One region of the Clostridium sp. 29_15 genome, then DNA from elsewhere that is predicted to be linked to it. Evidence: predicted binding sites of a transcription regulator. Region 1 holds the regulator's gene; the other holds the start of a gene.
The links. The regulator Rex, encoded in region 1, represses fermentation and respiration genes when NADH is low (regulators of the CRP and FNR family bind a similar motif). The targets are predictions, from matches to a motif close to ATTGTTAANNNNTTAACAAT.
Positions count from the first base shown of each region.

Region 2: a site for Rex is predicted at 4,551-4,570, ahead of BHW04_RS02555 (phosphoglycerate kinase). Genes of this name have one in related genera too.

Region 1 covers NZ_MNRT01000021.1:93,920-110,187, forward strand. The annotation lists gene BHW04_RS03680 (calcium-translocating P-type ATPase, PMCA-type) at 1-1,827, shown strand, start outside; gene BHW04_RS03685 (ArsR/SmtB family transcription factor) at 2,019-2,384, shown strand; gene BHW04_RS03690 (heavy metal translocating P-type ATPase) at 2,399-4,492, shown strand; gene BHW04_RS03695 (redox-sensing transcriptional repressor Rex) at 4,908-5,534, shown strand; gene BHW04_RS03700 (short-chain-enoyl-CoA hydratase) at 5,745-6,527, shown strand; gene BHW04_RS03705 (acyl-CoA dehydrogenase) at 6,589-7,728, shown strand; gene BHW04_RS03710 (electron transfer flavoprotein subunit beta/FixA family protein) at 7,748-8,527, shown strand; gene BHW04_RS03715 (electron transfer flavoprotein subunit alpha/FixB family protein) at 8,553-9,557, shown strand; gene BHW04_RS03720 (3-hydroxybutyryl-CoA dehydrogenase) at 9,640-10,485, shown strand; gene BHW04_RS03725 (DNA-3-methyladenine glycosylase family protein) at 10,760-11,680, shown strand; gene BHW04_RS03730 (4Fe-4S dicluster domain-containing protein) at 11,825-13,330, shown strand; gene groES (co-chaperone GroES) at 13,600-13,884, shown strand; gene groL (chaperonin GroEL) at 13,902-15,524, shown strand; gene BHW04_RS03745 (prepilin peptidase) at 15,668-16,268, shown strand, end outside.
Region 2 covers NZ_MNRT01000018.1:15,253-31,520, reverse strand. The annotation lists gene BHW04_RS02570 (DegV family protein) at 1-616, opposite strand, end outside; gene gpmI (2,3-bisphosphoglycerate-independent phosphoglycerate mutase) at 759-2,285, opposite strand; gene tpiA (triose-phosphate isomerase) at 2,558-3,304, opposite strand; gene BHW04_RS02555 (phosphoglycerate kinase) at 3,356-4,534, opposite strand; gene gap (type I glyceraldehyde-3-phosphate dehydrogenase) at 4,684-5,697, opposite strand; gene BHW04_RS02545 (sugar-binding transcriptional regulator) at 5,757-6,791, opposite strand; gene BHW04_RS02540 (DegV family protein) at 7,041-7,877, opposite strand; gene BHW04_RS02535 (tRNA (cytidine(34)-2'-O)-methyltransferase) at 7,896-8,357, opposite strand; gene BHW04_RS02530 (VanW family protein) at 8,612-10,039, opposite strand; gene BHW04_RS02525 (glycoside hydrolase family 25 protein) at 10,257-11,198, opposite strand; gene BHW04_RS02520 (D-alanine--D-alanine ligase) at 11,394-12,305, opposite strand; gene nth (endonuclease III) at 12,445-13,086, opposite strand; gene queG (tRNA epoxyqueuosine(34) reductase QueG) at 13,102-14,082, opposite strand; gene epsC (serine O-acetyltransferase EpsC) at 14,089-14,637, opposite strand; gene cysK (cysteine synthase A) at 14,715-15,623, opposite strand; T-box leader at 15,664-15,905, opposite strand; gene BHW04_RS02495 (magnesium transporter MgtE N-terminal domain-containing protein) at 15,969-16,268, opposite strand, start outside.

The DNA of each region.
Region 1 (16,268 bases):
GAAAGTATATTAAATGCATTGATGTTTGCTGTAGCATTGGCTGTGGCGGCAATTCCAGAAGCACTAAGCTCAATAGTAACGATTGTATTAGCTTTAGGAACAGAAAAAATGGCAAAAGAAAATGCCATAATTAAAGATTTAAAAGCAGTTGAAGGATTAGGAGCAGTTTCAGTAATATGTTCCGATAAGACAGGAACACTTACACAAAATAAGATGACTGTACAAAAGGTTTATGTAGATAATAATCTTATTGAAGGACGAGAGCTTAAAAAAGATAATTTAGCACATACATTCCTAATTAATAATGCCCTTCTTTGCAATGATTCAGTAACAGTAGAGGGTAAAGAAATTGGTGACCCTACAGAAGTTGCTTTAGTAAATTTAGGTGAAGAACTTCATTTAGATGAACTGGTTATACGTGAAAAGTATCAGCGAATTTCTGAAATACCTTTTGATTCAGATAGGAAACTAATGAGTACGGTAAATATAGTAAATAATAAGAGCGTATTATTTACTAAAGGTGCGTTAGATGCATTAATTAATAAAGTTAATTATTTGACTACTTCTGATGGTGTAAGAAGGTTAAGTGATGAAGAAAGAAAGAAAATAATACTTGTAAATAAGCAATTATCAGAACAGGGGCTTAGGATTTTAGCCTTTGCTTATAAAGAATTGCAAGATAGAGAAGAAATAACAAAGGAAGATGAAAATGATTATGTATTTACAGGGCTTATTTCTATGATAGATCCACCAAGATTAGAAAGTAAAGATGCTGTTTATAAATGTATAATGGCAGGAATTAAGCCAGTTATGATCACAGGTGATAATAAAGTTACAGCAGTGGCTATTGCTAAGGAAATTGGTATAATGTCAAAAGGTGATATAGCTATTGAAGGACTTGAAATTGATAAATTAAATGATGAACAGTTAAAAGATAAAGTGAAAAATATAGCTGTTTATGCCAGAGTTTCTCCGGAACATAAAATTAGAATTGTTAGAGCTTGGCAGGCACTAGGAGAAATTGTAGCAATGACAGGTGATGGAGTTAATGATGCTCCTGCACTAAAGCAAGCAGATATAGGAGTGGCAATGGGCATAACAGGAACAGAAGTATCCAAGGATGCAGCCTCTGTAATACTAACAGATGATAATTTTTCAACCATAGTTAAGGCAGTTGAAAATGGTAGAAATATATATAACAATATCAAAAATTCTATAAAGTTTTTATTATCAGGAAATCTTTCAGCCATAATAGCTGTTCTATATTCAGCTATAATTAATTTGCCTATGCCTTTTGCAGCAGTACACCTATTATTTATAAATTTATTAACTGATAGTATGCCAGCTATAGCTATTGGAATGGAAAAAAGTAATGGTAATTTATTAAGGGAGAAACCAAGAGGTAGAAATGAAAGTATTTTAAATAAAGAATTATTAAAAATAGTAGCATTTGAAGGTATTATAATATCTATTTTTACTATAATATCTTTTTATGGTGGAAACCCTCATTTAAATCCTAAAGCGGCATCTACCATGGCATTTTCAACATTATGTCTTGCAAGATTATTTCATGGATTCAATTGCAGAGGAAATAAATCTATTTTTAAATTAGGAATTACTACAAATATATATACTATATTTGCATTTTGCATAGGAGTGCTTTTATTAAGTATAGTTTTGTTTATGCCACCTTTAAAGCAGGTTTTTAATGTTGTGTCATTAAGGGGTAATCAGTATTTGTTATTAATATTTTGTGCAATTATGCCTACAGTAATTATACAATTGTTAAAAATAATAGTTTTGTATAAAAAAGTTCAAAATAAGTAATAAGGAAGCCCAGAAGTTTATGGGCTTCCTTATTAATATATAATAATTTTTTAATCATTATTTTAAAAGGGAATACTAGTAGTAACAATTTTTTTAAAAAATATATAAAATTGTTGACAATAGAAGGTAACAAGCATAATATATAAATATAAACATATGAACAATTATTCATATGAAAAAGAGGTGCAGTTATGGAAAATAATGAAAGAAAAATTGAAAATTGTAATGGAAATATAATTCATGAAGATATTGTAGTAAGAGTTAAGGATAAATTACCAGCAGAAGAAACACTATATGATTTGGCAGAACTTTTTAAAGTTTTTGGAGATACAACAAGGATTAAGATAATATGTGCACTATTTGAATCAGAAATGTGTGTATGTGATTTATCTTGTCTTTTAAATATGACTCAATCAGCTATTTCTCATCAACTTAGAGTTTTAAAGTCAGCTAGATTAGTTAAGTTTAGAAGAGAAGGAAAAGTGGTTTATTATTCATTAGACGATGAGCATATAAAACACATATATGATGCAGGATTAAATCATATAAGCGAATAAAAGGGAGGATGGTTATGGAAAACAAAGAAGAATTGCAATTGACTTTAGAAGGATTAAATTGTGCTAATTGTGCAAGGAAGATTGAAGAAAAAGTTGGCAAGATGGAAGGAGTAAAAGAAAGTAATTTAAATTTTACAACTACAACATTAAATGTAAAGCTAGAAAGAAAAGTTAAGGAAGAGCATGCCATAAATGAAATTAAAAAGATAGTTGAAGCATTAGAACCTCATGTTAAAGTAGAAAAAAAGGTCTCTGGAAAAACAAATGTACAAAGGGCAAAATTTGAAGTAAAACCAACCCTTATAATTGGTACAATATTATATTTAATTGCTGTAATTGGTGATTTCCAAGGAACCTTAGGATTAATATTATTTGGAGCTAGTTATTTATTAATAGGTGGAGAAGTTGTTCTTACAGCAATTAAGAATATAGCCAAAGGACAGGTATTTGATGAAAACTTTTTAATGACTGTGGCAACTATAGGAGCATTTACTATCAATCAATATCCAGAAGCTGTAGCAGTAATGTTATTTTATGAAATAGGAGAAACTATTCAAGGGTATGCTGTTAATAAATCTAGAAGTTCTATATCATCACTTATGGATATAAGAGCTGACTATGCAAATCTTATTATAAATGGAAAAGAAAAAAAAGTATCACCTGAAACAGTGAAGGTTGAAGATGTGATTTTAGTTAAACCAGGAGAAAAAATTCCTTTAGATGGCATTGTTGTTGAAGGAGAAAGTTTTGTTGATACTTCTGCACTTACAGGAGAGTCAGTTCCTAGAAAAATTGCAGTTAATGATGAAATATTATCAGGTGGAATAAATACCAATGGTGTATTAAAGGTTAAAGTAACTAAAAAATTTGGTGAATCTACAGTTTCAAGAATATTAGAAATGGTAGAAAATGCAGCAAATAAAAAAGCCAATACAGAAAAATTTATAACTAAATTTGCAAAAGTATATACACCTATAGTTGTAGCTTTAGCAATATTAATAGCTGTAGTACCATCAATATTTATAAAGGATGCTTTATTTTCAACCTGGCTTTATAGAGCATTGGTATTTCTTGTTGTTTCTTGTCCATGTGCTTTAGTTGTTTCAGTACCTTTATGCTTCTTTGCAGGTATAGGTGGAGCTTCAAAAAAAGGTGTACTAGTTAAAGGTAGTAACTATTTAGAACTATTAAAAGATTTAGAAACTGTTGTATTTGATAAGACTGGTACTTTAACAGAAGGAGTATTTAGTGTTACAGAAATAAATACTAATGGCATTGATAAAGAAAAACTTATTGAAGTAGCAGCTATGGCTGAAAGTTTTTCTAATCATCCAATAGCTATTTCTATCATAAAAGAATATGGTAAAGAAATAGATAAGGAAGTTATAAAAGAGTATAAAGAAATATCAGGACACGGAATAAAAGCTGTAATAAATAATGAAGAAGTGCTTGTAGGGAATTCAAAGTTAATGAATGAATTTAATATTTTATATAATGAAGTGGATTCAATAGGAACAGTAGTATATTGTGCTATAAATGGAGAATTTAAAGGTAGTATAGTGATTTCAGATAAGATTAAGGAGAATGCAGTTGAAGCTTTAATAAATCTAAAGAAAGCTGGAGTTAAAAAGACAGTAATGCTTACAGGTGATAATAAAAAGACGGCATACAAGGTTGGAGAAAAGATTAATATTGATGAAGTTCATTCAGAGTTACTACCATTAGATAAAGTAAGGGAAGTAGAAGAACTTCTGAAAAGATCTAATAAGAATGGTAAACTTGCTTTTGTAGGTGATGGAGTAAATGATGCACCTGTACTTGCAAGAGCAGATATAGGTATTGCCATGGGAGGGATTGGATCAGATGCAGCTATTGAAGCAGCAGATATAGTATTAATGAAAGATGATATAAATGCTTTAGTAGATGCAATAAATGTGTCAAAGAAAACTAATAAAATATTATGGCAAAATATAGTTTTTGCACTGGGAATAAAGATATTAGTTATGGTACTTGGAACATTTGGCATAGCTAATATGTGGACAGCAGTATTTGCAGATGTAGGAGTAACCATAATTGCCATAATTAACTCTACTAGATGCTTTCGATAAATATTGACAAAAATCATCAACTTAACTATAATAAAGAAAGTCGAGAACATTTTAGGCATAGGGATGCATACAAAATTATTTTGTATCTTTATATAGAGCCGTTTGTTTAGGCATTTGGCTTTATATTTAGCTAGGGAGACTTATGTATAACGGATCTGCTACGTTATACATAAGTCTTTATTTTTATAATATATATTTAAAAAATGCTTAAAATAAGCTTATAGAAATAGTTGAGTTAATTGTTGGTTAAATTTTGAAAATGTATGAGGGAATATAGATTTAGAAAAAAAAGTATGTTATTATATTATCAAAGTATTTAAAGTTATGGGAGATACAGGGTAATAGAAAATATATTTTTAGGATAATTAAATTATCATAATGTTAGGTAAAATATAGGAAAGTGAGAGAATATACTATGGAAAAGAAGAAAAATGTTTCTATGGCAGTAATAAAAAGAATGCCAAAATACTATAGATATTTAGGAGAACTTGTCAAAAATGATGTTGATAGGATATCTTCAAAAGAATTAGGTGAAAAAATAGGTTTTACTGCTTCTCAAATAAGACAGGATTTAAATAACTTCGGAGATTTTGGTCAACAAGGTTATGGATATAATGTAAAAGAGTTGCATAATCAAATAGGAACTATTCTTGGTGTAGGAAAAGAATATAATGCAGTACTTATTGGAGCAGGAAATATAGGGCAGGCAATAGCAAATTATAGTAGGTTTACAGATATAGGTCTTGGAATAACAGCAATTTTTGATGCAAATCCAAAACTAGTAGGTATGAGAATAAGAGATGTTGAAATAAAAGATATAGATGAACTTAAAGAATATTTAGAAGAAAATAATATAGATATGGGAATTCTTTGTGTTCCTAGAATAAATGCACAAAAAGTATGTGATGTTTTGGTAAATGGTGGAGTTAAAGGCATATGGAACTTTGCACCAATAGATCTTCATGTACCAGAAACTGTTAAGGTAGAAAATGTTCATTTATCTGAAAGTTTATTAACTTTAGTTTATCAGATGAATAAATAAGAAATCATAGAAAAGATCAATAGTAATATTGTTCTTTTTTTATGTTAGTGAATGGAAAATAAAGTTGCAAATGTAAAAAAAAGTTATTATAATTAGAGTGTAATTAAGAATTAAATTAAGATTCACTTTATAAAAGGTATAAATTTTTTTGTTGATATTTGTTATATAATTAACAAATAGTATGTGGGATTGATGTATAGGGAGGCAACTATGGAATTTAATAATGTTCTTTTAGAAAAAGAGGGTAATATTGCTATTGTAACAATAAACAGACCTAAAGCTTTAAATGCTTTAAACTCTGAAACTTTAAAAGAGTTAAATGCAGTGATAGAAGATTTAGAAAATGATAAAGAGATTTACTGTGTAATTTTAACTGGTTCAGGAGAAAAATCCTTTGTTGCTGGTGCTGACATTTCAGAAATGAAAGATCTTGATTCAAAAGGTGGAAAGGAGTTTGGGTTACTAGGTAATAAAGTATTTAGAAGACTTGAAAATTTAGATAAACCTGTCATAGCAGCAATTTCAGGATTTGCTTTAGGAGGAGGATGTGAACTTGCAATGGCATGTGATATAAGAATTGCATCTGAAAAAGCTAAGTTTGCGCAACCTGAGGCAGGACTTGGTATAACTCCTGGGTTTGGTGGAACTCAAAGACTTCCAAGACTTGTTGGTGAAGGAAAGGCAAAGGAATTAATCTATACGTGTGTAATGGTAAAAGCTGATGAAGCATTAGCAATAGGATTAGTAAATAAAGTTGTGCCTTTAGATAAATTAATGGATGAAGCAAGAACTATGGCTAAAGCTATATGTTCCAATGCACCAATAGCTGTTAAAACATGTAAGGATGCTATAAATAGAGGTATGCAAGTGGATATAGATAAGGCTATAGAAATAGAGGCAGGGGATTTCGGAAGCTGCTTTGATTCTTTAGATCAAAAAGAAGGAATGAGTGCATTTCTAGAAAGAAGAGAAAAGAATTTCCAAAATAAATAATAATTTGTTTTAAATAAATGTGTTTAAGTATGTATAAGGGCAATTTATGGGAGGTAAAAGTATGAATTTTACATTGACTAAGGAGCAAGAATTAGTTAGGCAAATGGTTAGAGATTTTGCAGTTAATGAAGTTAAACCAATAGCTGCTGAAATAGATGTAACAGAAAGATTTCCAATGGAAAACGTTAAGAAAATGGGAGAGTTAGGAATGATGGGAATTCCTTTCCCTACTGAATTTGGTGGAGCTGGTGGTGATGTATTATCTTATATCCTAGCAGTGGAAGAGCTATCAAAAGTTTGTGCTACTACAGGAGTTATTCTTTCAGCACATACATCACTTTGTGCTTCATTAATAAATGAAAATGGTACTCCTGAACAAAAAGAAAAATATTTAAGAGACTTATGTACAGGAAATAAGATTGGTGCATTTGGACTTACTGAACCAGGAGCAGGTACAGATGCAGCAGGACAACAAACTACAGCAGTATTAGATGGAGATAACTATATATTAAATGGTTCTAAGATATTTATCACTAATGGGGGCGTAGCTGATACATTTATCGTATTTGCCATGACTGATAAATCAAAGGGTACTAAGGGAATATCAGCATTTATTGTTGAAAAAGGCTTCCTAGGATTCTCAATAGGAAAGAAAGAGGACAAGCTTGGTATAAGAGCATCTTCTACTACAGAGCTTATATTTGAAAACTGTGTAGTTCCAAAGGAAAATTTAATTGGTAGAGAAGGAAAAGGTTTTGGTATAGCAATGAAAACTCTTGATGGAGGAAGAATTGGTATAGCTGCTCAAGCATTAGGAATTGCAGAAGGTGCTTTAGAGGAAGCTATTAAATATATGAAGGAAAGAAAACAATTTGGTAGACCTATATCAGCATTTCAAGGATTACAATGGATGGTTGCTGAAATGAGCACAAAAATTGAAGCTGCTAGATTCTTAGTATATAAAGCTGCATGGTTAAAAGAAAATAAACAACCATATTCAGTAGATGCTGCTAGAGCAAAATTATATGCAGCAGAGGTAGCTATGGATGTTACAACTAAGGCTGTTCAATTATTTGGTGGATATGGATATACTAAGGAATATCCAATGGAAAGAATGATGAGAGATGCTAAGATTACTGAAATTTATGAAGGAACTTCTGAAGTTCAAAAGATGGTTATTTCAGGAAGCTTATTAAAGTAATTAAGGGAGGCTTAAAATAATGAATATAGTAGTTTGTTTAAAACAAGTTCCAGATACAACTGTTGTTAAAATAGATCAAAAAACAGGAACATTAATTAGAGAAGGTGTTCCTTCAATAATAAATCCAGAGGATAAGCATGCCTTAGAAGCTGCACTATGCTTAAAAGAAAGTCATGGAGGAAAAATTACAGTAATAAGCATGGGACCTCTTCAAGCAAAGGATGCTTTAAGAGAAGCTTTATGTATGGGTGCAGATGAGGCAATATTAATTACAGATAGAGCTTTTGGTGGAGCTGATACATTAGCTACATCAAGAACAATAGCATCAGCCATAAGAAATTTAGATTATGATGTTATATTTGGAGGTAGACAAGCTATTGATGGTGATACAGCACAAGTTGGTCCTGAAATTGCTGAACATTTAGAAATACCTCAAGTAACATATGTACAAGATGTTAAAGTAGAAAGTGATGGATTATTAGTTAATAGAGCATTAGAAGATGGATATGAAATAATTAAGGTTAAAACTCCAGTACTTTTAACTGCTATAGCTGAATTAAACCATCCTAGATATATGAATGTTGGAAGGATATTTGCCACTAAGGATAAAGAAATAACTGTATTTACAGCAAATGATCTTGATATTGATGCATCACAAATAGGATTAAAGGGATCTCCAACTAAAGTTAAGAAATCTATGACTAAAGAAGCTAAAGGTGCTGGAGAAGTGGTAAAGGAAAGTGCACCAGAAGCAGTTTCATATGTTTTAGGTAAATTAAAGGAAAAGCATTATATCTAGGATTGCTTAAGGGAGGAATTGAAAAATGAATATAGCAGATTATAAAGGTATTTGGGTTTTTGCTGAACAAAGAGAAGGTAAATTACAAAAAGTTTCTTTAGAGTTATTAGGAGAGGGAAAGAGACTTGCAAATGAATTAGGAGTTAAGCTTACAGCAATATTATTAGGAAATAATGTAGAAGGATTAGCATCTACTTTAGGAGAACATGGTGCTGACGAAGTACTTGTGGCTGAAAGTCCAGAATTAGAACATTATACAACTGATGGCTATACAAAAGTAATTTGTGATTTGGCAAATGAAAGAAAGCCAGGAATTATATTTATTGGGGCTACATTTATTGGAAGAGATTTAGGGCCAAGAGTAGCTGCAAGATTATCAACAGGGTTAACTGCTGACTGTACTTCATTAGCAGTAGAAGTTAGTAATGGTGCTTTATTAGCTACTAGACCAGCTTTTGGTGGTAACTTAATGGCTACAATTGCATGCCCAGATCATAGACCTCAAATGGCCACTGTAAGACCAGGGGTTTTTGCTAAATCTACTGAAAAGAATACTGAATTCGTTGTGAAAAATGTTAAAGTTCAAATAGAATCTTCAGATATAAGAACTCAAGTTTTAGAAATAGTTAAAGCTAATAAAGAAATAATTGATATCGGTGAAGCTAAGGTAATAGTTTCAGGGGGAAGAGGAGTAGGTTCTGAAGAAAATTTTGGATTATTAAAACAGTTAGCTGATATTTTAGGTGGTGTTGTGGCTGGATCTAGAGCAGCTGTTGAAAAAGGATGGATAGATGCAGCATATCAAGTTGGACAAACAGGAAAAACTGTTAAACCTATAATATATGTAGCTTGTGGTATTTCAGGAGCTATTCAACATGTTGCTGGTATGCAAGATTCAGATATGATTATAGCAATTAATAAAGATGAAACAGCTCCAATTATGAATGTTGCTGACTATGGAATAGTTGGAGATTTAAATAAAGTAATACCAGAAATGATTACTCAATTAAAAGAAATTCAAGAAGCGTAAAAATTAAAAATGAAGAAAAAACTAGTTTAGAATTTTATCAATAATTTTTCATTATTCATTAAAAGTTATGGAGGGGAATTGAATGGAAAAGATTTTTGTTTTAGGTGCTGGAACTATGGGAGCAGGAATAGTTCAAGCTTTTGCTCAAAAAGGTTATGAAGTTATTGTAAGAGATATAAAAGATGAATTTGTTGAAAGAGGATTAGCTGGAATTAATAAAAACTTAAGTAAATTAGTTGCTAAAGGAAAAATGGATGAAGCTACAAAGGAAGTAGTTCTTTCAAGAATATCAGGAACAACTGATATGAACTTAGCAGCAGATTGTGATTTAGTTGTAGAAGCAGCAATAGAAAATATGGAAATTAAAAAATCTATATTTGCAGAATTAGATGGTATTTGTAAGGAAAGCACAATATTAGCTTCCAATACATCTTCTTTATCAATAACTGAAGTGGCTTCAGCTACTAAGAGACCTGATAAAGTTATTGGAATGCACTTCTTCAATCCAGCTCCAGTAATGAAACTTGTTGAAGTTATTAGAGGAATAGCTACATCAGATGAAACTTTTAATACTGTAAAGGAATTATCAGAAGCTATAGGAAAGAATCCAGTTGAAGTTGCAGAAGCTCCAGGATTTGTTGTTAATAGAATACTTATTCCAATGATTAATGAAGCATCATTTATCCTTCAAGAAGGAATTGCTTCAGCAGAAGATATAGACACAGCTATGAAATATGGTGCAAATCACCCAATGGGGCCTTTAGCACTAGGAGATTTAGTTGGTCTTGATGTATGCTTAGCTATTATGGATGTATTATATAAAGAAACAGGAGATACAAAATATAGAGCAAGTAATATATTAAGAAAATATGTTAGAGCTGGTTGGCTTGGAAGAAAGAGCGGAAGAGGATTCTTTAATTATCAATAATAATTAAGAATTAAAAATTAATGAGGGGTTTCCTTAAGGGGAAATTCCTTTTTATATTTTAAAGAAACTCTATGAGTTTTCTACTTAATTATCAATTAGCAGCATTTTTTATATCTCTATTTTTGATACTTTTATTTTTTTACGTTATAATATAAGAAATAATTATTGTTAATAGATAATTGTATTATTTATAGCTTATAAAAGTTGTTGAGTAATAATCAAGATATTAGTTAAAGATAAAATATAAATAATAGAGCAAAGGATGAGGTGTTTTATGGATTATAGAGAAATAATAGAGTCAAATGATTCAGTGATAATAAAAGGTGTTAAGAATTTTAACATTAAACAAATATTGGAATGTGGACAGTGCTTTAGATGGCAGAGAGTTACTGATACTGATTATATAGTTGTGTCTAATAGGAGAGTAATAGAGATTACTCAAGAAGATGAACAGGTAATAATTCACAATACTAATATGGATGACTTCAAAAATATATGGGAAAATTATTTTGATTTAAATACAGAGTATGGACCATTAAAAGAAGAGTTAAGTAAGGATGACTTATTAAAACAAGCTATAGAATTTGGTTATGGAATAAGATTATTAAACCAAGATCCTTTTGAAATGGTAATCAGTTTTATTATTTCAGCAAGAAACAGTATTCCTTCAATAATGAAGACTATTAAGAAAATTTCAGAAAAGTTTGGTGATAAGATAGAGTATAAAGGTGAAGTGTATCATGCTTTTCCAACACCAGAACAATTAAAGAAAGCAACACTTGAAGATATACAAGAAACAGGAGCATCTTTCAGAAGTAAATACATAATTGATACAATTTATAATATAAATAGGGCTTTAGAAGCAAAGAAATCAGGAAAGTTAACTGATGAATTAAAGATGTATGATTTAGAGTATATAATGTCACTTCCAACAGATGAATGTCATATTGCATTACAAGCTTTTAAAGGAGTAGGTGCTAAGGTGGCAGATTGCATCATGCTTTTCTCTATGGGGAAAAAGTCTGCTTTCCCAGTAGATGTATGGATTAAGAGAGCAATGATTCATTTCTATGTTGCACCAGATGTTTCATTAAATAAGATAAGAGTATTTGGTAGAGAGAAATTTGGTGAACTTTCAGGTTTAGCGCAACAATATTTATTCTATTATGCAAGAGAAAATAGTATTAATGTATAATTGGTAAAAATAGTCAATATATTTAGTGTATTGACTATTTTTTATAGTTTTAAATTACATAATTATGAAAATATATAATAAATTAACAAAATGTAGTATAATATTATGTGGAGTATTGAGAAGGATTTGATAGGGGGAAAAGATATGTTTCAATTTGAAACTCAACTTAAAAAACTTAAGCATGAGGTTCTAACAGCAGTAGCAAAACTTGCTAAAGAAGATAGTGTAACTTTAAATAATATTGAAAAGATTCCATATGAAGTTATTAAAGGGAATAAGCCCACATATAGATGTTGTGTATATAAAGAAAGAGCTATAGTTTTAGAAAGAGCAAAGCTTGCATCAGGATGTTTAGCTGATGGAGATAAGGTTGAGTATAAGCTTGTTGATATAAGGCCAGATGAACAAATAATGTATGTTATTGAGGCAGCCTGCGATAGATGTCCAATTAATAAGTATAATGTAACAGATTCATGTAGAAATTGTATTGCTCATAGATGCAAAGAAGCATGTAATTTTGGTGCAATAAGCATTGTTAATGGAAAGGCATATATTAATCAAGAGCTATGTAGAGAATGTGGAATGTGTAAAAAAGCATGTTCATATGATGCTATATCGGAAGTTATGAGACCATGTAAGAGATCTTGTCCTACTGGAGCTTTGGATATTAATCCTGAAGATAGAAGAGCAATGATAAAAGAAGAAAAATGTGTAAATTGTGGAGCATGTATGACAGCATGTCCTTTTGGTGCTATTTCTGATAAGAGTTTGATAGTACCAGTGGCTAAGAGGTTAGGTAGAGGAAGAAGAATGTATGCCATAGTAGCACCAGCAATTACAGGACAATTTGGAGCAGCAATGAATTATGGTAAGATTAGAAATTCCATTAAAAAGCTTGGTTTTGTGGATATGATAGAAGCTGCTTTAGGAGCTGATGCAGTAACTGTTCATGAAAGCAATGAGTTTATTGAAAGAATGGAAAATGGTGATAAATATATGACTAATTCGTGCTGTCCTGGATTTTTAAGCTTTATTGAAAAGACAGTATCTACTGAAGTAGGAAAGATTTCAGGTACTGTATCACCGATGGTAGCAACAGCTAAATATGTAAAGGCACAAGATCCAGAAGCAAAAATAGTATTTATAGGACCATGTACAGCTAAAAAAGCAGAAGCTATTAGAAATGGTGTTGAAGGTGCTGTTGATTATGTACTTACTTTTGAAGAACTTTTAGCATTATACGCTGCCTTTGCAGTTAATCCATATGAATGTGAGGAAGATGATGTTACTGATGGTTCTGTATTTGGTAGAAACTTTGGTATGTCAGGAGGATTGACAGCAGCTATAGAAAATTACGTTAAAGATAGTGGAGCAACCATTGACTTCAAGCCAGTAAAAGTTTCAGGTTTAGAATGTAAGAAGACAATGACCATGGCCAAAGCAGGTAGACTTTCAGGTAATTTTATAGAAGGTATGATGTGTGAAGGTGGATGTATAAATGGAGCTGGAACAATAGTTACACCTGCTAAAGCTAAGGCAGCCTTTGTTAAGATAAATAATGGATCTCCTATAAAAGCGGTAATAAAAAATGAAAAGTTAGAAAAATTTAAAGACATTAATCTTGAGAGAAAAGTTATAGTAAATAAGTGATTTAGAAAATATAAATCTTATGATAGAAATATACATCAAAAGATTTACTTTAAATGTAAAATATATAAAATTTTAAAAAATGAAGGAATGATAAGAAACATAGAGTAAATAAAATATAAATTTAAATATTAAGTTATATTTAACCATTAAAAGGCAATAATAAAAAAAGTAATATTTGAAAAGTAAGGAAAAAGGATATATTATAAAAATATAGATAGTAGCACTCTGAGATGGTGAGTGCTAACAAAAGTGATAGGAGGTATTTTTAAATGAATATTAGACCATTAGGAGATAGAGTTGTTATAAAGAAACTAGAGGCTGAATCAACTACAAAGAGTGGTATAGTTCTAACAGGTACAGCTAAAGAACAGCCACAAGAAGCTAAAGTTATGGCTGTAGGTCCAGGAGCTGTTGTAGATGGCAAAAGGGTAGAAATGGACGTAAAAGTTGGAGATAAGATTTTATATTCAAAATATGCAGGAACAGATGTAAAAGTTGCTGGAGAAGAATATATAATATTAAGACAAGATGATATATTAGCAATTGTTGAATAAAAAGGAGGATAATTATTATGGCTAAAATGATTGAATTTGGAGAAGAAGCAAGAAGAGCTATGCAATCTGGTGTTGATAAGCTAGCTAATACAGTAAAGGTTACATTAGGACCTAAAGGAAGAAATGTTATATTAGATAAGAAGTTTGGTTCACCATTAATCACAAATGATGGTGTATCTATAGCAAGAGAAATAGAATTAGAAGATCCATATGAAAATATGGGTGCACAATTAGTTAAGGAAGTGGCAACAAAGACTAATGATGTTGCGGGAGACGGTACTACTACTGCTACTCTTTTAGCACAAGCTATAATAAGAGAAGGACTTAAGAATGTTACAGCTGGTGCAAATCCAATACTTATAAGAAGTGGTATAAGAAAAGCTGTGGATGTGGCAGTTGAAGAAATAAAGAATATATCAAAGCCAGTAGCTGGTAAGGAAGATATTGCAAGAGTTGCAGCCATATCAGCAGCTGATGAAGAAATAGGAACTCTTATTTCTGATGCTATGGAAAAAGTAGGAAATGAAGGAGTTATCACTGTAGAAGAATCTAAATCTATGGGAACAGAATTAGATGTAGTAGAAGGTATGCAATTTGATAGAGGATATGTAAGTCCTTATATGGCAACTGATACTGAAAAGATGGAAGCATTACTTGATAACCCATTAATTTTAATAACTGATAAGAAGATTACTAACATACAAGAAATTTTACCAATACTTGAACAAATAGTTCAAAATGGTAGAAAACTTTTAATCATTGCAGAAGATGTTGAAGGTGAAGCAATGGCTACATTAGTAGTTAATAAGTTAAGGGGAACATTTAACTGTGTTGCTGTTAAGGCTCCTGGATTCGGTGATAGAAGAAAAGAAATGCTACAAGATATAGCAGTTTTAACAGGTGGAGAAGTTATATCAGAAGAATTAGGAAGAGATTTAAAGGAAGTAACTTTAGATATGCTTGGTCAAGCTGAAAGTGTAAAAGTTACTAAGGAAAATACTACAATAGTAAATGGAAAAGGTGAAAAATCACTTATTAAAGAAAGAATAAATCAAATAAAGACTCAAATCGAAGAAACATCTTCTGAATTTGATAAAGAAAAGCTTCAAGAAAGATTAGCAAAACTTTCAGGCGGAGTTGCAGTAATCAAAGTTGGAGCTGCTACAGAAACTGAATTAAAAGAAAGAAAGCTAAGAATCGAAGATGCTTTAGCAGCTACAAAAGCAGCTGTGGAAGAAGGAATTGTTCCAGGTGGTGGAACTGCTTATGTAAATGCAATTAATAAAGTAGCAGAATTAACTTCAGAAGTTGATGATACACAAGTAGGTATAAATATAATTGTTAAAGCTCTAGAAGAGCCAATGAGACAAATTGCTATAAATGCAGGACTTGAAGGTTCAGTAATCATTGAAAAAGTTAAATACAGTGAAGCAGGAATTGGATATGATGCATTAAATGATAAATATGTAAATATGCTTCAAGCAGGAATTGTTGATCCAACAAAGGTTACAAGATCAGCACTTCAAAATGCAGCATCAGTAGCATCTACATTCTTAACAACAGAAGCTGCTGTAGTAGATATTCCACAAAAGGAAGCTCCAGCACCAGCTCCAGGAATGGGAATGGATGGAATGTATTAATATAAAAAAACACCAAGCAAGTAAAATTGTTTGGTGTTTTTTTATATTTTCATTAAAGTTTTTATTTTTAATACATTATAAATTATTACTAAAATGTTAATAATTTTAATAATTATTATAAATATAAAGGAAGTGTTATATATTTGGAGATTATATTCATTGCAATTATTGGATTATGTATAGGTAGTTTTTTAAATGTATGTATTTATAGAATTCCACGAGAAGAATCCATTATATTTCCATCATCTCATTGCACCACTTGTAGCTATAAATTGCAGGGCTATGACTTAATTCCTCTTTTAAGTTATTTATTTTTAAAGGGGAGATGCAGAGGATGTGGCAAGAGGATATCTATTAAATATTCTCTTATTGAAATGCTCAATTCATTATTATATGTTCTTATATACTGTAATTATGGAAATTCAATTGATTCATTAAAAGGGTTTTTATTAAGTTCTCTTTTAATAGTTATTGCAGGTATTGATTTAAAAACACACTACATATATAAATCCACTACCATCTTTGGGATAGGAGCCTTTGTCTTTATAGAGATAATAGATTTATTAATTTCATGGCAAATACCCTGGGAAAATTTGTTAGCTGGAGCTTTAGGAGTAATAGTTATTGGAGCAATAGTATTTTTTACTGGAGGTATGGGAGAAGGTGATATTGAGATTGCTTTAATTATAGGATTATTTTTAGGTATTAAAGGGCTTATGCTTGCTTTGTTTATAGCATTTATTT
Region 2 (16,268 bases), on a different contig from region 1:
CTGTAGCTTCAACAGCTCCATTATTATCTATTTTAAGTATAGGTTTTATATTTAATAACGATCCTACCGCTGCTGTAGATGCCGATATTCTTCCCCCTCTTTTTAAATGTTTTAAATCATCTACTAATATAGAATGAATGACTTTATTTTTATTTTCTTCAATCCATGTTGTAATATATTCTAAATCCTTACCTTCCTCTATCATATCGCAAGATTTTTTTACTAACATTCCAACACCCATACTTACTGATAAACTATCAACTACAGATATTTTCGCATTAGGATTTTCTTCTAATATATTATTTCTAGCCATATTTGCACTATTAAAAGTTCCACTTAAAGCAGAAGATAAACCTACATATAATATTTCATATCCTTCATTTAATAACTCTCTAAACTTTTCTTCAAAAGTATAAATATTTATTTGTGAAGTACTAGGCATACTACCTTCCCTTAATTTATCATAAAATTCTCTATATCCTAAACTCTTGCCTAAATCATCTTCTATATTTTCACCATCTAAATTTAATAATAATGGAACAAACTCTATGTTATTTTTTTTTACAAAATCAATACCTAAATCACAAGATGAATCTGTTACTATCTTAATAGTCATAATACCCTCCTAAAACATTAGATTGTTTCTTTAATATTATTATATCAATTTTAGTTCTATTGTCAAATATTTTGATTATCAAAGTTTGTCGAAATATAAAAGAGTAAGGTGTTTATTAAAATATCTTACTCTTTTATTATTGTTATTTAGAAATTATTAAATTTTCTCCTGTCATTTCAACTGGAGCTTCTAATCCCATTACATTTAACATAGTTGGAGCTATATCAGCTAATTTACCATTCTTTAAAGTTTTACCTTCAGTATGATTTGAAACCCATATAAATGGTACTGGATCAGTAGTATGCGCTGTAAATGGCTTACCATTTGAATAATCAATCATAACTTCAGCATTACCATGGTCAGCTGTTATAAATACAGTACCATCTAATTCTAATACTTTATCTACAACTTTTCCTAAACATACATCCACTGCTTCAATAGCTTTTTTAGCAGCTTCTAAAACTCCTGTGTGTCCAACCATATCTGGATTTGCAAAGTTTAAGATAACCATATCATATTTCCCTGAATCTAATCTTGCTATTAATTCTTCAGTAACTTCTGGTGCACTCATTTCAGGTTTTAAATCATAAGTAGCAACCTTTGGAGAAGCAATTAACGCTCTATCTTCACCTTCATTTTCTTTTTCAACACCACCGTTGAAGAAGAATGTTACGTGAGCATATTTTTCAGTTTCAGCAATTCTTAATTGATTTAATCCCTTGCTTGCAACATATTCCCCTAAAGTATTAGTAATTGTTTGTGGGCTATAAGCAACTTCAACACCTTCTAATGTCTTATCATATTGAGTCATAGTAACAAATACTAAATTTAAAGTTTCTCTCTTAAACCCATCAAATACCTTATCATTAATAGCTCTAGTTATTTCTCTAGCTCTATCTGGTCTAAAGTTGAAGAATACTACTGAATCTCCATTCTTAATTTTACCATTTTCGTTTACTACACATGGTAATACAAACTCATCTGATTTATTGTCATGGTAAGATGCTTCTAAAGCTTCCACAGCGCTAGTTGCTTTTTCACCTTTTCCTAGAACCATAGCATTATATGCAAGTTCAACTCTTTCCCATCTATTATCTCTATCCATAGCATAGTATCTTCCAGATAAAGTAGCTATTTGTCCTACACCTATTTCAGCCATATAGCTTTCTAAATCTTTAACAAATTCAATTCCTGAACCTGGAGCAACATCTCTACCATCCATGAAACAATGAACATATACATTTTGAACTTCTTGTTCTTTAGCTAATCTTAATAAACCTTTTAAATGATCGATGTGAGAGTGAACTCCACCATCAGATAATAATCCCATTAAGTGTAAAGCTGCATTATTCTTTTTAGCATTACTCATTGCATATAAAAGTGATTCATTTTTAAAGAATCCACCATCTTGAATTTCTTTAGTAATTCTAGTTAATTCTTGGTATATAATTCTTCCTGCACCTATATTTAAGTGTCCAACTTCTGAGTTGCCCATTTGTCCATCAGGTAAACCAACTGCCATTCCACTTGCTTGTAATTCACTATGTGGATATTTAGCAACTAATTTATCAAAATTTTCTTTTTTTGCTGCTTCAACAGCATTTCCATCGCCTTTTGGAGCTATTCCAAATCCGTCTAATATCATTAACATTACTGGTTTCTTAGCCATAATTCCCTCCAAATATCGTAAATCATTTTTTATACAATAAAACAAATTATTGTAAAGTTCATCAATTAATGCTTTAAATAAATTAAAGATAATAAATTTATCTATATTTATTATCTTTAATTTAATTCATAATTATTATACTATAATTATATGTGTATAACAATAAAATAACTATTTTTGTAAATGTTTATCTATGAATTAATAATTTTTATCTTTTTCTTAATTTACACTAATATACAAAAGGAAGCCCTAAGGCTTCCTTAACTTTATAATTAGTAGTTAACTATTTGTGCAAAATCAGCAGCAACTAAGCTAGCTCCACCAACTAAAGCACCATCTATGTCAGACATAGCCATTTGAGCTTTGATTGTTCCTGGCTTAACTGATCCACCGTATTGGATTCTTATCTTGTCAGCAACTTCTTTTCCAAACATTTCAGCTAAAATATTTCTGATAGCCATAATTGTTTCGTTAGCTTGTTCATCAGTAGCAGTTTTACCTGTTCCTATAGCCCAGATTGGTTCGTAAGCTACAACAACCTTTTCTGCTAATTCTGGTGCTAAACCTTCTAAATCAGCTTTTATTTGAGCTCCAACAACTTCGTTAGTTGTTCCATTTTCTCTTTCTTCTAAAGTTTCTCCACAGCAAAGGATTGGAGTTAAGTTATGAGCAAATGCAGCTTTAACTTTTTTGTTTAAGGCTTCATCAGTTTCGTTAAAGTATTCTCTTCTTTCACTGTGTCCTAAAACAACATAGCTAACTCCCATAGCTTCAAGCATTCCTGGAGCTATTTCCCCTGTGAAAGCTCCTTTTTCTTCAAAGTGCATATTTTGTGCAGCAACTTTAATGTTTGACCCTTCAACAGCTTTTAATACTGCATCTAAGCATACAAAAGTAGGACAAACTACTACATCACAAGTAGCATCCTTTACTAATGGTTTTAATTCATTTACTAATTTAACAGCTTCTTCTGGAGTATAGTGCATTTTCCAGTTTCCAGCGATGATTGCTTTTCTCATTATTTTCACCTCATATATAAATTATCAATTATTAATTATTAATTTAAATAATTATTTATCATTTAAAGCAGCGATTCCTGGTAAAGTTTTACCTTCTAAGAATTCAAGTGAAGCTCCACCACCTGTAGAAATGTGAGTCATCTTATCTCCAAATCCTAAGATGTTAACAGCAGCAGCTGAGTCTCCTCCACCGATAACTGTTGTAGCATCTGCATCTGCCATAGCTTTAGCAACTGCAATTGTTCCTTTATTGTAGTTTTCAAATTCGAATACTCCCATTGGTCCGTTCCATATAACTGTCTTAGCATCTTTTACTGCATCAGCATATAAAGCTTCTGTCTTAGGTCCAATATCTAATCCCATGAATCCAGCTGGTATGTTTTGATCTTCTGTTACAGTAGCTTCAACATCTTTAAATTCAGATGCTATTCTATGATCTACTGGTAATAAGAATCTAACTCCATTAGCTTCAGCTTTAGCTATCATTTCTTTAGCATAATCTAATCTATCATCTTCACATAAAGAAGTTCCTATTTCATATCCTTGAGCTTTTAAGAATGTATAAGCCATTCCTCCACCAATGATTATTGTATCAACTTTTTCTAAAAGGTTGTTGATAACAGCAATCTTATCAGAAACTTTAGATCCACCTAATATAGCTACGAATGGTCTAACTGGATTGTTTACAGCTTCTCCTAAGAACTTTAATTCTTTTTGGATTAAGTATCCACATACAGCTGTATCAACGTAGTTAGTTACTCCTACAGTTGATGAGTGAGCTCTGTGAGCTGTTCCAAATGCATCGTTAACATAAATGTCACATAAAGAAGCTAATTCCTTAGATAATTCTTCTCCGTTCTTAGTTTCTTCTTTTCTGCATCTAGTGTTTTCTAATAATACAACATCTCCGTCTTTCATATCAGCAACAGCTTTTCTAGCGTTTTCTCCAACAACTTCTTCGTCTCTAGCGAAAACAACTTCTTTACCTAACATTTCGCTTAATCTTACAGCAACTGGTGCTAAGCTCTTAGATGCATCTTTTCCTAAGTGTGAGCAAAGTATAACTTTAGCTCCATTTTCAATTAAGTATTTGATTGTTGGAAGAGCTCCTACTAATCTATTTTCATCAGTTATAACTCCATCTTTTAATGGTACGTTAAAGTCACATCTTACTAAAACTCTTTTACCTTTAACTTGAACATCTTCAATTGTCTTTTTATTAAAGCTCATTCTTTTCACCTCATAAATTTTTATAGTTTTATCTATAATTTTAAAATAGGCCCGGTCTTATAAGTATGCCTTAGAGACCGGACCCTGTTTAGGATCTTATAAGAGTGCTTTTATAAGCATCTAAATCCATATATAATTATCTATTAAAATTAAGCTAATTCAGCGAAGTATTTAATAGTTCTAACCATTTGGCTAGTGTATGAGTTTTCGTTGTCATACCATGAAACAACTTGTACTTGGTATAATCCTTCTCCGATTTCAGATACCATAGTTTGAGTTGCATCAAATAATGAACCGTATTTGATTCCGATGATATCTGAAGAAACTAATTCTTCTTCAGTGTAACCAAATGATTCATTTGAAGCAGCTTTCATAGCAGCATTGATTCCTTCTACTGTTACATTTTCACCTTTAACAACAGCAACTAATATAGTAGTTGATCCAGTTGGAACTGGTACTCTTTGAGCAGATCCGATTAATTTTCCGTTTAATTCTGGAATAACTAATCCGATAGCTTTAGCAGCTCCAGTTGAGTTAGGTACTATGTTAACAGCACCAGCTCTAGCTCTTCTTAAATCACCTTTTCTTTGAGGACCATCTAAGATCATTTGGTCTCCAGTGTAAGCGTGAATTGTTGACATTATACCAGATTGAATTGGTGCAAAGTCATTTAAAGCTTTAGCCATTGGAGCTAAGCAGTTTGTAGTACAAGATGCAGCTGAGATTATGTTATCTTCAGCAGTTAATATATCTTGGTTTACGTTGAATACAACTGTTGGAAGGTCATTTCCAGCTGGAGCTGATATAACAACTTTCTTAGCACCTGCTTCGATATGAGCTTGAGATTTAGCTTTTGATACGTAGAATCCAGTACATTCTAATACTACGTCAACACCAATTTCTCCCCATGGTAATTTTGAAGCATCTGCTTCAGCGTAGATTCTTATTTCTTTTCCATCTACAGTGATTGAGTTTTCTCCAGCAACAACTGTATCTCCTAAAGCGTATCTACCTTGTGCTGAATCATATTTTAATAAATGAGCTAACATTGATGGGCTTGTTAAATCGTTGATAGCAACTATTTCATACCCTTCTGCTCCAAACATTTGTCTAAATGCTAGACGTCCTATACGTCCAAAACCATTAATTGCAACTCTTACCATTACAATTACCTCCTAAATAATAAATATAATATATTTAAAATAAAAATTTTAAAACAACATTAATTTTGAGCTTTCATCAGTTCCACTATCTTATTTGCTGCTGCTTCATCAGTTACTAGAACTGCATTACTATCATTCATTTCAGCTGCTATTATAGCTTCTACTTTATTTTTTCCAGCTGCTACAGCAATATGTGTATTAATTTTTTTTGCATCATTTATTTTTATACCAATGGTAGTATTTTCAGATACAACTTTTGAATTTTTATCAAAATAACATCCATACGCTTCGCCTACTGCGCCATTTTTTTTAAGCTCTTCAATAAATTCTTCAGATGCTCCTCTTTTCCCTGCCATATGAATAGCATTTCCTATACCATATATAAGTATATCTGCTTTATGAATGCAATCTATGACATCTTTGATTTGCTTTTCTTTTAAAAGCCCATCTAAGACTTCTAAACTAACATTTTCCGGAATATGAAGCAATTTATAACTCCCATTAACTTTTTGTGCTAAGGCAGCTGCCAAAGTATTAGCTTGGCTTTCAACTTTTCTTCCCATTCCTCCTCTTGCAGGCAAAACAAGAACATTGGAGACATAATTTATTTTAGGGAAAGCTTCAACTAATTCCTTAACTGTACTTCCACCTGTAATAGCTATTATACTATCATCTTTAATAATATCTTTTACATAATTAGAAGCAGCTTTTCCTAATTCTTTTAATACATACGGATTACTTTCCACGTCTCCCGGAACAATTATTACATCTTTTAATCCTAAAGATGTTTTAATAAATTCCTCAACGTCGTTTAATCCTTTTATCTCATGCATAAAATCGTTTAATTGTTCTACTACTCTGATACCCTCTTCAGTAACAGTCATTCCCAGAGTATTTATCTCAATTAAATCCTGCTCTTTTAAAAAGTTAATCTCAGTACGCACAATTCTTTCACCTAATGAAAGTTCTGATGCTAAAACCCTTCTACCAATTGGCTGGTTGAAATATATAGTCTTTAAAATATTGTATCTTTTTTCTAAGATATCAACCAATTCAGGAACTATCTTTTTCTGAACTGATAATATTTCCTGCACTTTTAGCCCTCCTTTTGGTCTTAAAGCGTCCCACTTATAACTTTTTGTGTCCCGCATATATTATTATAAAACAGAATTTAGAATTTTTAAACCCTTTATAGTAAAATTTTATATATTTTTTTATTATCTAACTTCTTGTTTCTTTTATTAGAAGGCTAATCCCCATTTACCCTCTATATTTTGCCACGGTTATTCTAGATATATGTAATGTATTTTCTAACAGTATAAAAAAAGCCTCATGGCTTTTTTTTATTTTTCAAAGAAAAATATTCCACAAGGCTTAATTCCAGAGTGAATACCTACTGTACACCCTACTTTAGCATCTATATAATTTATATTTTTTTCTTGGAAGTATATCTTTAACCCTTGGTATACATCTTCATTTAAAAGTTCTAATAATACTATTGGCGAGTCAAAATCAACATCAGCACTTTCAAAATCTGATACTAATTTCTTTAAAGCCTTTTTACTTCCTCTAACCTTATCTTTAACAGACATTTTACCATCTTTTATTTCTAAAATTAGTCTTAAGCCTAACACACTACCTATTGTTCCTGCAGTTTTTGATAGTCTTCCACCTCTTACAAGGTTTTCTAATGACTCAAAATTTAATGAACACTTAACCTTAGGTATTGCTTTAATAATTCCCTCTTCAATTTCTTTTATTCCTAAACCTTTATCTCTAAGTTCACAAGCTTTTAATACTAATAATCCTAATCCTGATGTAACATTTCTAGAATCAATTACAATAATATCATCACTTTCTAACATATCTTTTGCTATACATGCTGATTGATATGTTCCACTCATGTCTGAAGATAATGTTAAGGCTACTATTTTATACCCTTCATCTAAATACTTTTTAAAACTTTCTTCAAATCTATTAGGAGTTACTTGAGCTGTTGTAGGTAAAACGCCTGTAGCATCAATTTTATCAATCATTTCCTTCGTGGTAATTTCTATACCATCTAAATAACTTTCTTCTCCAAAGTTTATTAATAACGGTAACACTTCAATGTCTTTTTCTCTTATAAGTTCTGCCGGTAAATCTAAAGTACTATCTGTTATAATTTTAATTTTTTCCATGAACAGTACCCCCATTTCTTATTTCATATTTGGAAAATCCATTTGTCTTAATGCTTCATAAGCTATTGTACACACTGTATTGGATAAATTTAAGCTTCTTGTACTAGTCTTTATCATTGGTATTCGTATACCTTTATGCGCATTATGCACTTCTTCTGGAACCCCACTTGATTCTTTTCCGAACATAATAAAATCTCCTGGCTTATAACTTTCTTCATTATAGAATTTTCCTCCATGAGTTGTAGCTAGAAATATTCTTTGTTCTCCATACTTAGCCATAAAATCTTCATAAGATTCATGCACTTCAAGCTTTAAGTCTTTCCAGTAATCTAATCCAGATCTTTTAACTGCCTTGTCATCTATGCTAAATCCTAAAGGCTTTATTAAATGTAAAACAGAATCCGTTAAAACACAAGTTCTAGCAATATTCCCAGTATTTTGTGGTATTTCTGGTTTATATAAAACTATATTTAAATTCAATGAATTCACCCTCCAAAAAGTAAAATGAAAGTCTCTTACTTTAATATATGTATGTATCTATCTATAAATTTTATAATACTATATGATTATTTATTAGTCAAAGCATTTTACAGAATGTTAATTTTAATTAAATTTATAATTTCTCTATTTAAGTCCTTATTAACAACAAAGAAAAAATGGTGCAAAAAACTCACCAAAATAAAAAATCGCTGTATGTATTAAACTTACAACGATTTTTTGTATAATTAATTATTTTAATTTTCTGTAGTAGTTGCTTTTTTAGTTCCTACTTTTACCACAGTATTCATTGGTGCATAATAATCTGATGAAATAAACTCTCTTGACACTTCAACACCATTTGAATATGTAACTAAATATGCTTTTGATCTATATCCAGCCATACCATTTACAGTTGTAACTCTACTTCCCTCTGCAAGTGTATTATCATTAACATATTCTGTAGTATAATCTAGCTTTTCTATAACTTCATTTACTAACTCATAAGTGTTGTTTCCAAAACTTTCTTTATTTCCATAGATATTAAATACTATAGTATTAGAAGTCATATATCCTTCAATATATATAGGGAAATCATATGTATTAACAAATCTGTAGTCTATCTCTCCTTCATAAACAGTTGCATCTAAGCTTGGCTCTGCATAACTTACCATCATTGAATGGTTATATCTTAATGAAGATTTTAAATTAGCTCTCATGGCAGCTCTATATAGTATAGTAGAAATATTACATACTCCACCACCATATTCTTGTACTACTTCACCAGCTACATAAGCTCCAGCTTGTTGATAACCATTTTCTGGTGTAGTTTTTCCTATTGCTTTATTATAACTAAATTCTTCACCTGGCATTAAAAGCGTTCCATTAACTGAATTTGTAGCTATCTTCATATTGTTAACTCTGCCAGTTGCGTTATTCACATAACTACCTGAAAAACTTGATACTACACCATTAATTTTTTGTAATTCTGCTGATGTAACCCTTGGTACATTTTCCTCAAGTTCAATAACAATAGCTTTTCCTGCAAAATTATCTGGAGAAATACTTTCTTTTATTTTATTAACTAATGCATCCACATCTATCTTCTTTCCAACAGTTTCATTAGAAATTGATATAGCACCTGCACTGATATTTATAGTAGCATCCTTTGGTTCAATCTTTACTGAATTATTTATTTCATTGGCAAATTCAATAATTTTACTTTCATCATAAACTAATACTGTTTTCATTTGATGATTTACTCCATTTTTAATCATTGAATTTTTTTCAAATAACCCTTCACCTTTTCCATAAGCTAATGCTTCCTTAACAATACCATCAACATCTATTGATGAATCTATGTCATTATAGCTTAATTGAAAATTCTGCTCTCCTACCATAACATCTATTACTTTATTATTAATTTGCGTCATTAATTGTGATTCTAAAGTTGTCTTAGCTTCTTCAGCAGTCTGTCCTGATAAATCCACACCATATATGCTTACTCCTGAATAAATCCTATTATCCCAAGAAGCAACTTTAGTTTTTATACTAAATATATACCCAATAGTTGCAGCTAAAATTATTACTAATACGGAAGCAGTACAAATTATAATTTTCCTTTTATCAGTTATAAACTCACTGAATTTACTTTGATCTTTAGATTCTATATTATTCTCTTGCAAACAATATACCTCCCCCATCTTTCAATAATACGAAATACTATAAAAAATGTATTTTTATAGTACTTTTACTATTATAGTATATTATTTTGTCTAAAACAACAATGAAAACTTTCCATGTGTTATGTGAATTCAATGCAAATGTAAAATATACTTTATTTTATTGTTATATTCAAAACAGCATAAAAACCACCTGAAACAGATGGCTTTTATTAAATAATTATACTTTAACAGTGGCTCTTTTTACAGAAACTTCACCATCTTGATCAAATGCTTCTATAGCTATAGAAATATTTCCCTTTACTGTGAATGGTAACTCATTTATTCCAATTGAAAAACTAGTATCATTTGCATCTACTGTTCCTATCCAATAACCATTGGCAAATATATTGTAACCAAGCAAATCAAAGTCTGCATTTTGAATCCAGCTTATATTTATTACATTACCTTGTCTGCTGGCTTGTAAGCCTTTAACCACATCTGGTGGTGTTAATAAGTCTATGTTGTTAGGCCCCCAGTTTGCATCTACTTTATTGCTTATACCTGCAACTGTTGCACTTTCACTATATTGCCATATTCTCCACCTTGTCCATCCTCCTACATCTGGCGGTACTTTAGGATTTCCAGATATAGCAGTATATAAAGCTATCCAAAGAGGCATATTTTTTAGAGGATATCCTCTGCCTTCAATATAAAAATTATTATATAACTGTACAAAAAATACTCCTGTATAAAGCATAAGTCTTCTTCTAGTGGACTTTTCAAATCTCTTCCTAAATCTATCAATCCAATTAATTAAAGCTGTAGTAGAAATAGATTTATCTGTAGGTGTTTCTACATCTACTACTGGAAATAAATCTCCATAATCACCATCACCAAATCCTTGTTGCAATACATTAATAAAACCATCGCATTGAGCATCTGCTGTATTCAAATCATAGCTAGGCACTGCAAAATGATATGCTCCTACAGGAATACCATAATTTCTTGCCTTAGAAGCAAAATCAATAAACTTTCTATCAGTTCTAAATCTCCCTGAAGCTGATCCTGATGATCTTAGATATAAAAAATCTACCGTCCTTGCCAAAACTGCAAAATCTACTCCCTGAGTATACTCATTTATATCTATACCAAAAAGACTTTTATCAGTTCTATTTTGCATAGCTCCTCCGTACATAAAATTTCCTTACTTTATAGCTTATTAATATTTTTCAAAATAGTTTCCTATTTGGTAATAAAAATCTTTTATTAGTGAATTTAAAACGTACCTCAATCTTCTGCTATTAAAAAAGAAGCAGTTACACTATTTAATGTAATTGCTTCCTTAACATCTTAACTCACCAATCTTCTTAACATTCTAAACTGCTCTATTTACCTTTAAAGATGTTTCTATTATTAAATCTAAGAACTCTGAAAAGCTATATCCTTCTCCCTTTGCACTTTTAGGGAAAAGACTTGCAGCAGTCATTCCTGGAAGTGTATTAACTTCTAATATATAAGGAGTTCCTTCTTTATTAACTATCATATCTATCCTTGAATAAACTTCACACTTAAGTGCTTTATAAGTTTTTAATGCCATTTCTTTAACTTCTTTATATAAATCTTCTTCAAGTTCCACAAGCACTTCATCTGCTCCATTCTCTGAGTATTTTTGTGTATAATCAAAAAAATCACTTTTTGGCTTTATTGCTATAACCGGAAATAGTTTATTATCAAATACTGGACAAGTAATTTCATTTCCATCAATAAACTCTTCTATCATAACTTCTGTATCCCACTTTAATCCCTCTTCTACAGCTTCTTGTACCTTTTCTTTATCATATATCTTAAAAGTAGCAACACTTGAACCACCATTAGTTGGCTTTATAAATACTGGATAACCAATATTTTCTATTGCCTCATAATCTATTTCCTCTACTGATTTTACATTAAGCCATCTTGCAGTTCTTATACCATTAGCCTGTAAAACTGTCTTTGTCAAATCTTTATCCATACATAAAGCAGAAGTTAATGGTCCACATCCTGAATATGGTATATCTAAAGTCTGTAATACTGATTGAACAGTTCCATCTTCACCAAACTTACCATGTAATGCTAATAAAGCAAAATCTAAATCCTTTACTTTATTTATTATATCTACCTTTTCATCAATAACAACTGGTATTACCTCATATTTATTTTTATCTATATTTTCAATAATTGATTTTCCACTTTTTAAAGAAATTTCTCTTTCTGAGGATATTCCTCCCATGATTACTCCAACTTTCATCAAAACTACCTCCATATTATAAAGTTAAACAATGCATATATTTCATTAACGCACTTAACTAATTATATCATTATCTATATCTAATTAGAAGTTTACATAAATATAAAACTCTACTACATAAAAATATAGAGTTTTATATTTATTTTAATTTCTTTTTATTTTCTTTATAATATCTACATCTAGATGTAAATGGACATTCATCACATTTAGGATTTCTAGCTGTGCAACATCTTCTACCATGAAAAATAAGTAAATGATGTGTAAGACTCCACTCCTTTTTAGGAAGCTCTTTTTGTAGTTGTTTTTCCACTTCTAAAACATCATCTGAATCTGCCAGTGCAAGCCTATTGGATACTCTAAAAACATGTGTATCCACTGCAATAGATGGCACATTAAAAGCATTAGATAGCACTACATTAGCAGTCTTTCTGCCAGCACCAGCCAATGTCACCAGTTCTACCATAGTATCTGGTACTTCTCCATTATATTTATCTTTAAGTTGGTTACACATAATCATTAAATTCTTTGCCTTATTTCTATATAAACCAATTTGTTTTATATGATCTTCTAGTTCATTAATAGACATGGTAAGAAATGTATCAACATCTGGATATTTTTTAAATAATGTCTCTGTTACTTCATTTACTTTTTTATCAGTAGTTTGTGCTGATAATATTGTTGCCACCAATAACTGAAAAGGTGTTTCATAATTCAATTCACATTTTGCATCTGGATACATTTCCTTAAGCTTTTCTAATATAAATTTTGTCCTTTGTTTCATAATTAATCACTCCAATTATTTCTTCTTTAAAATTTCAATATAATTATTTATATACGGAGATGGCCCCTTAAACTCTTCAATATCATAATTTTCATTGTGCATTTTAATTATAGCATTTCTTCTTATAACATTCTTTCCTCGCCAGCCACAAGAAGTTTTAGCTATCTTTTCTTTAAATATTTTATTATCCATATTAGCAAACATATATGTGTCTTCATTCATATACTCTAATGTATTAAACTCTTCTAATACATTAATTTTTACACCTTCGTTATATGGACATTTAAGTTGACAAAAATCACAACCAAATACATTGCCTTTCAAAAGCTTAATCTCCTTATCATTTATATCTTTTTTCTGAGTAATGTATGAAAGACATATATTAGGATTAATTCTATTTTTATTTATTGATTTTGTAGGACATTCTTTTATACATATATCACATTTACTACATTCATCAAATTGCCTTATATCTTGAAAGCTTCTAACTTCATTGCATTCTATTTTTGCATTAGTTATTATTTCTCCTAAAAATACATATGAACCATATTTTTCAGTAATTATCATATTATTTCTACCAATAAAACCTACACCAGCTAAATATGCTATATATCTTTCAGGTAAATAATTACTATCAACAAAAGATATTGCTTCCCATCCTAAAGAATTTATGTAAATACATATTTTCTCTAAATACTCTTTTACTATTCTATGATAATCTCCTCTTTTAGTATATATAGAAAATCCATTATTATTTTCATTAACATCTTCATGATAATAAGGGAAAGCTATAGATATTATAGTTTTCCCATCTTCCATATAAACCTTAGGATTTATTCTCTTTTCAATTTCTTTTTCTTCAAATTCATTTTCTAAATTATTTTCTTTTCTATACTTATAGAATTCTACCAATTCTTCAAATTGCCTACATGGTATAAACCCCAGCGTATCTAAACCTAAAGAATTACAGTATCCTATGATTTTATCCTTTATCATGCTAAATCACCATAAATTATATATTTTTCCTTTTATTACGTTACGCTGGCTTATATCTATAATTGCATGACTTTCACTAGCCTTTACAATATTTCTAGCTGGAATGCCTACTGCTGTAGCACCTGCCGGAACATCTTTTAAAACCACCGAATTAGAGCCTACCTTACTATTATCTCCTATATTGATAGGTCCTAATACTTTAGCTCCTGCACCTATTACAACTTTATTTCCCACCGTTGGATGCCTCTTACCTTTATCTTTACCAGTACCCCCTAAAGTAACTCCATGATATAAAGTTACATCATCACCAATCTCTGTGGTTTCCCCAATAACAACACCCATTCCATGATCTATAAAAAGACCTTTTCCAATAATTGCACCAGGATGTATTTCAATCCCTGTAAAGAACCTTGACAATTGAGATACTATTCTAGCTAGTAAAAATAGTTTTTTATTATACAAAAAATGTGCAATTCTATAAGCAATTAATGCATGAACCGAAGGATATACTAAAAAAACTTCTATCTTACTTCTAGCAGCAGGATCATTTTCCATAATCCTGTTTAAACTTTAAATTATCAAACATTTCTTCTCATTCTCCTTTTTAGAAGTATATGCTGCTTATTTTTTACTTATCCGTATATTCCCATTGATATATATTTTTCTCCTCCATCTGGAGCAATGGCTAATACCTTCTTGCCTTCACCTTCTCTCTTAGCTATTTCCATAGCTGCATATACTGCTGCTCCTGATGATATACCAATTAGAACACTTTCTTTTTCTGCAAACTCTACAGCAGTTCTTATGGCGTCATTATCATCAACAGTCATCACTTCATCGATATATTTTCCTTCATAAATCCCCGGTATAAATCCTGCTCCAATACCCTGTATTTTATGAGCTCCTGGATTCCCTCCTGATATAACCGGTGAACTTTTTGGCTCTACAGCCACTACTTTTATATGTGGATTTAGCTCTTTTAATCTCTTTGCTATACCTGATACAGTTCCACCTGTTCCTACACCTGCTACAAATACATCTAAATCCTTTATATCTTCATATATTTCATTTGCTGTTGTTTCATAATGCTTTAATGAATTAGCAAAATTCTCAAATTGCTGTGGCATAAAGTATCCGTACTTTTCTACCATTTCTTCTGCTTTTTCAATGGCACCCTTCATTCCCCTTATGCCTTCAGTAAGAACTAACTCAGCACCATAAGCACTTATTAAGTCTCTTCTTTCCTTGCTCATTGTATCTGGCATAACTATTATCACCTTATACCCTTTCAACTTACCAATCATAGCTAATGCTATACCAGTATTACCACTTGTAGGTTCCACTATTACTGATCCTTCTTTTAACAACCCATCTCTTTCTGCAGCTTCAATCATACCAAGTGCTGCTCTATCTTTAACACTACCGCCTGGATTATACTTTTCTAATTTCACAAACACTTCCGCTGCATTTTCTACATTGAAATTATTTAACTTTAGCACTGGTGTCTTTCCTACTAGTTCTAAAACATTGTTATAAATCATACTATTTCCTCCTTTAAATATAAAAAACTTCGTCTCTAAACTTAGAGACGAAGTAATAATCGCGGTTCCACTCTAATTGAATTTTAAATCAATAAATTCCAACTCAAATACAGGTACAAATAATACCCTTTCGCTATAACGGACGATTACCGTAGAATCTTACTTATATTTCAGATTTAAACTCCAAAGTGCACTTCATATAAACTATAGGTGAAGAGATTCCAGCCCCCTCTTCTCTCTTAAACCATCATCTATACTACTTTTCTTTTTCATCGTTTTAATTCCGACTATTTAACTATCCTTTATATATTATTATATGACTTTGCTTTTAAATGTCAATGAAATCTATTTATTTTTTCTCTTCCAAATAGGATATAATATCTCATCAATTAAATCATGAGTATTCACAACACCTATAAGCACTTCATGTTCATCTACCACCGGAATAGACATTAAATCATATTTTGCACATTTTTCTATTGCCTCATCTATATCTAAGTCATATCTTAAAGCGTTAGTCTTTTCATTCATAATTTCCTTAACCTTTGTTTCAGGTTTAGTTAAAATTAAATCCTTTAATGAAACAACTCCTATGACTTCTTCTTTTTCATCTTTGATGAATATACTATTAAATTCATCATCTTC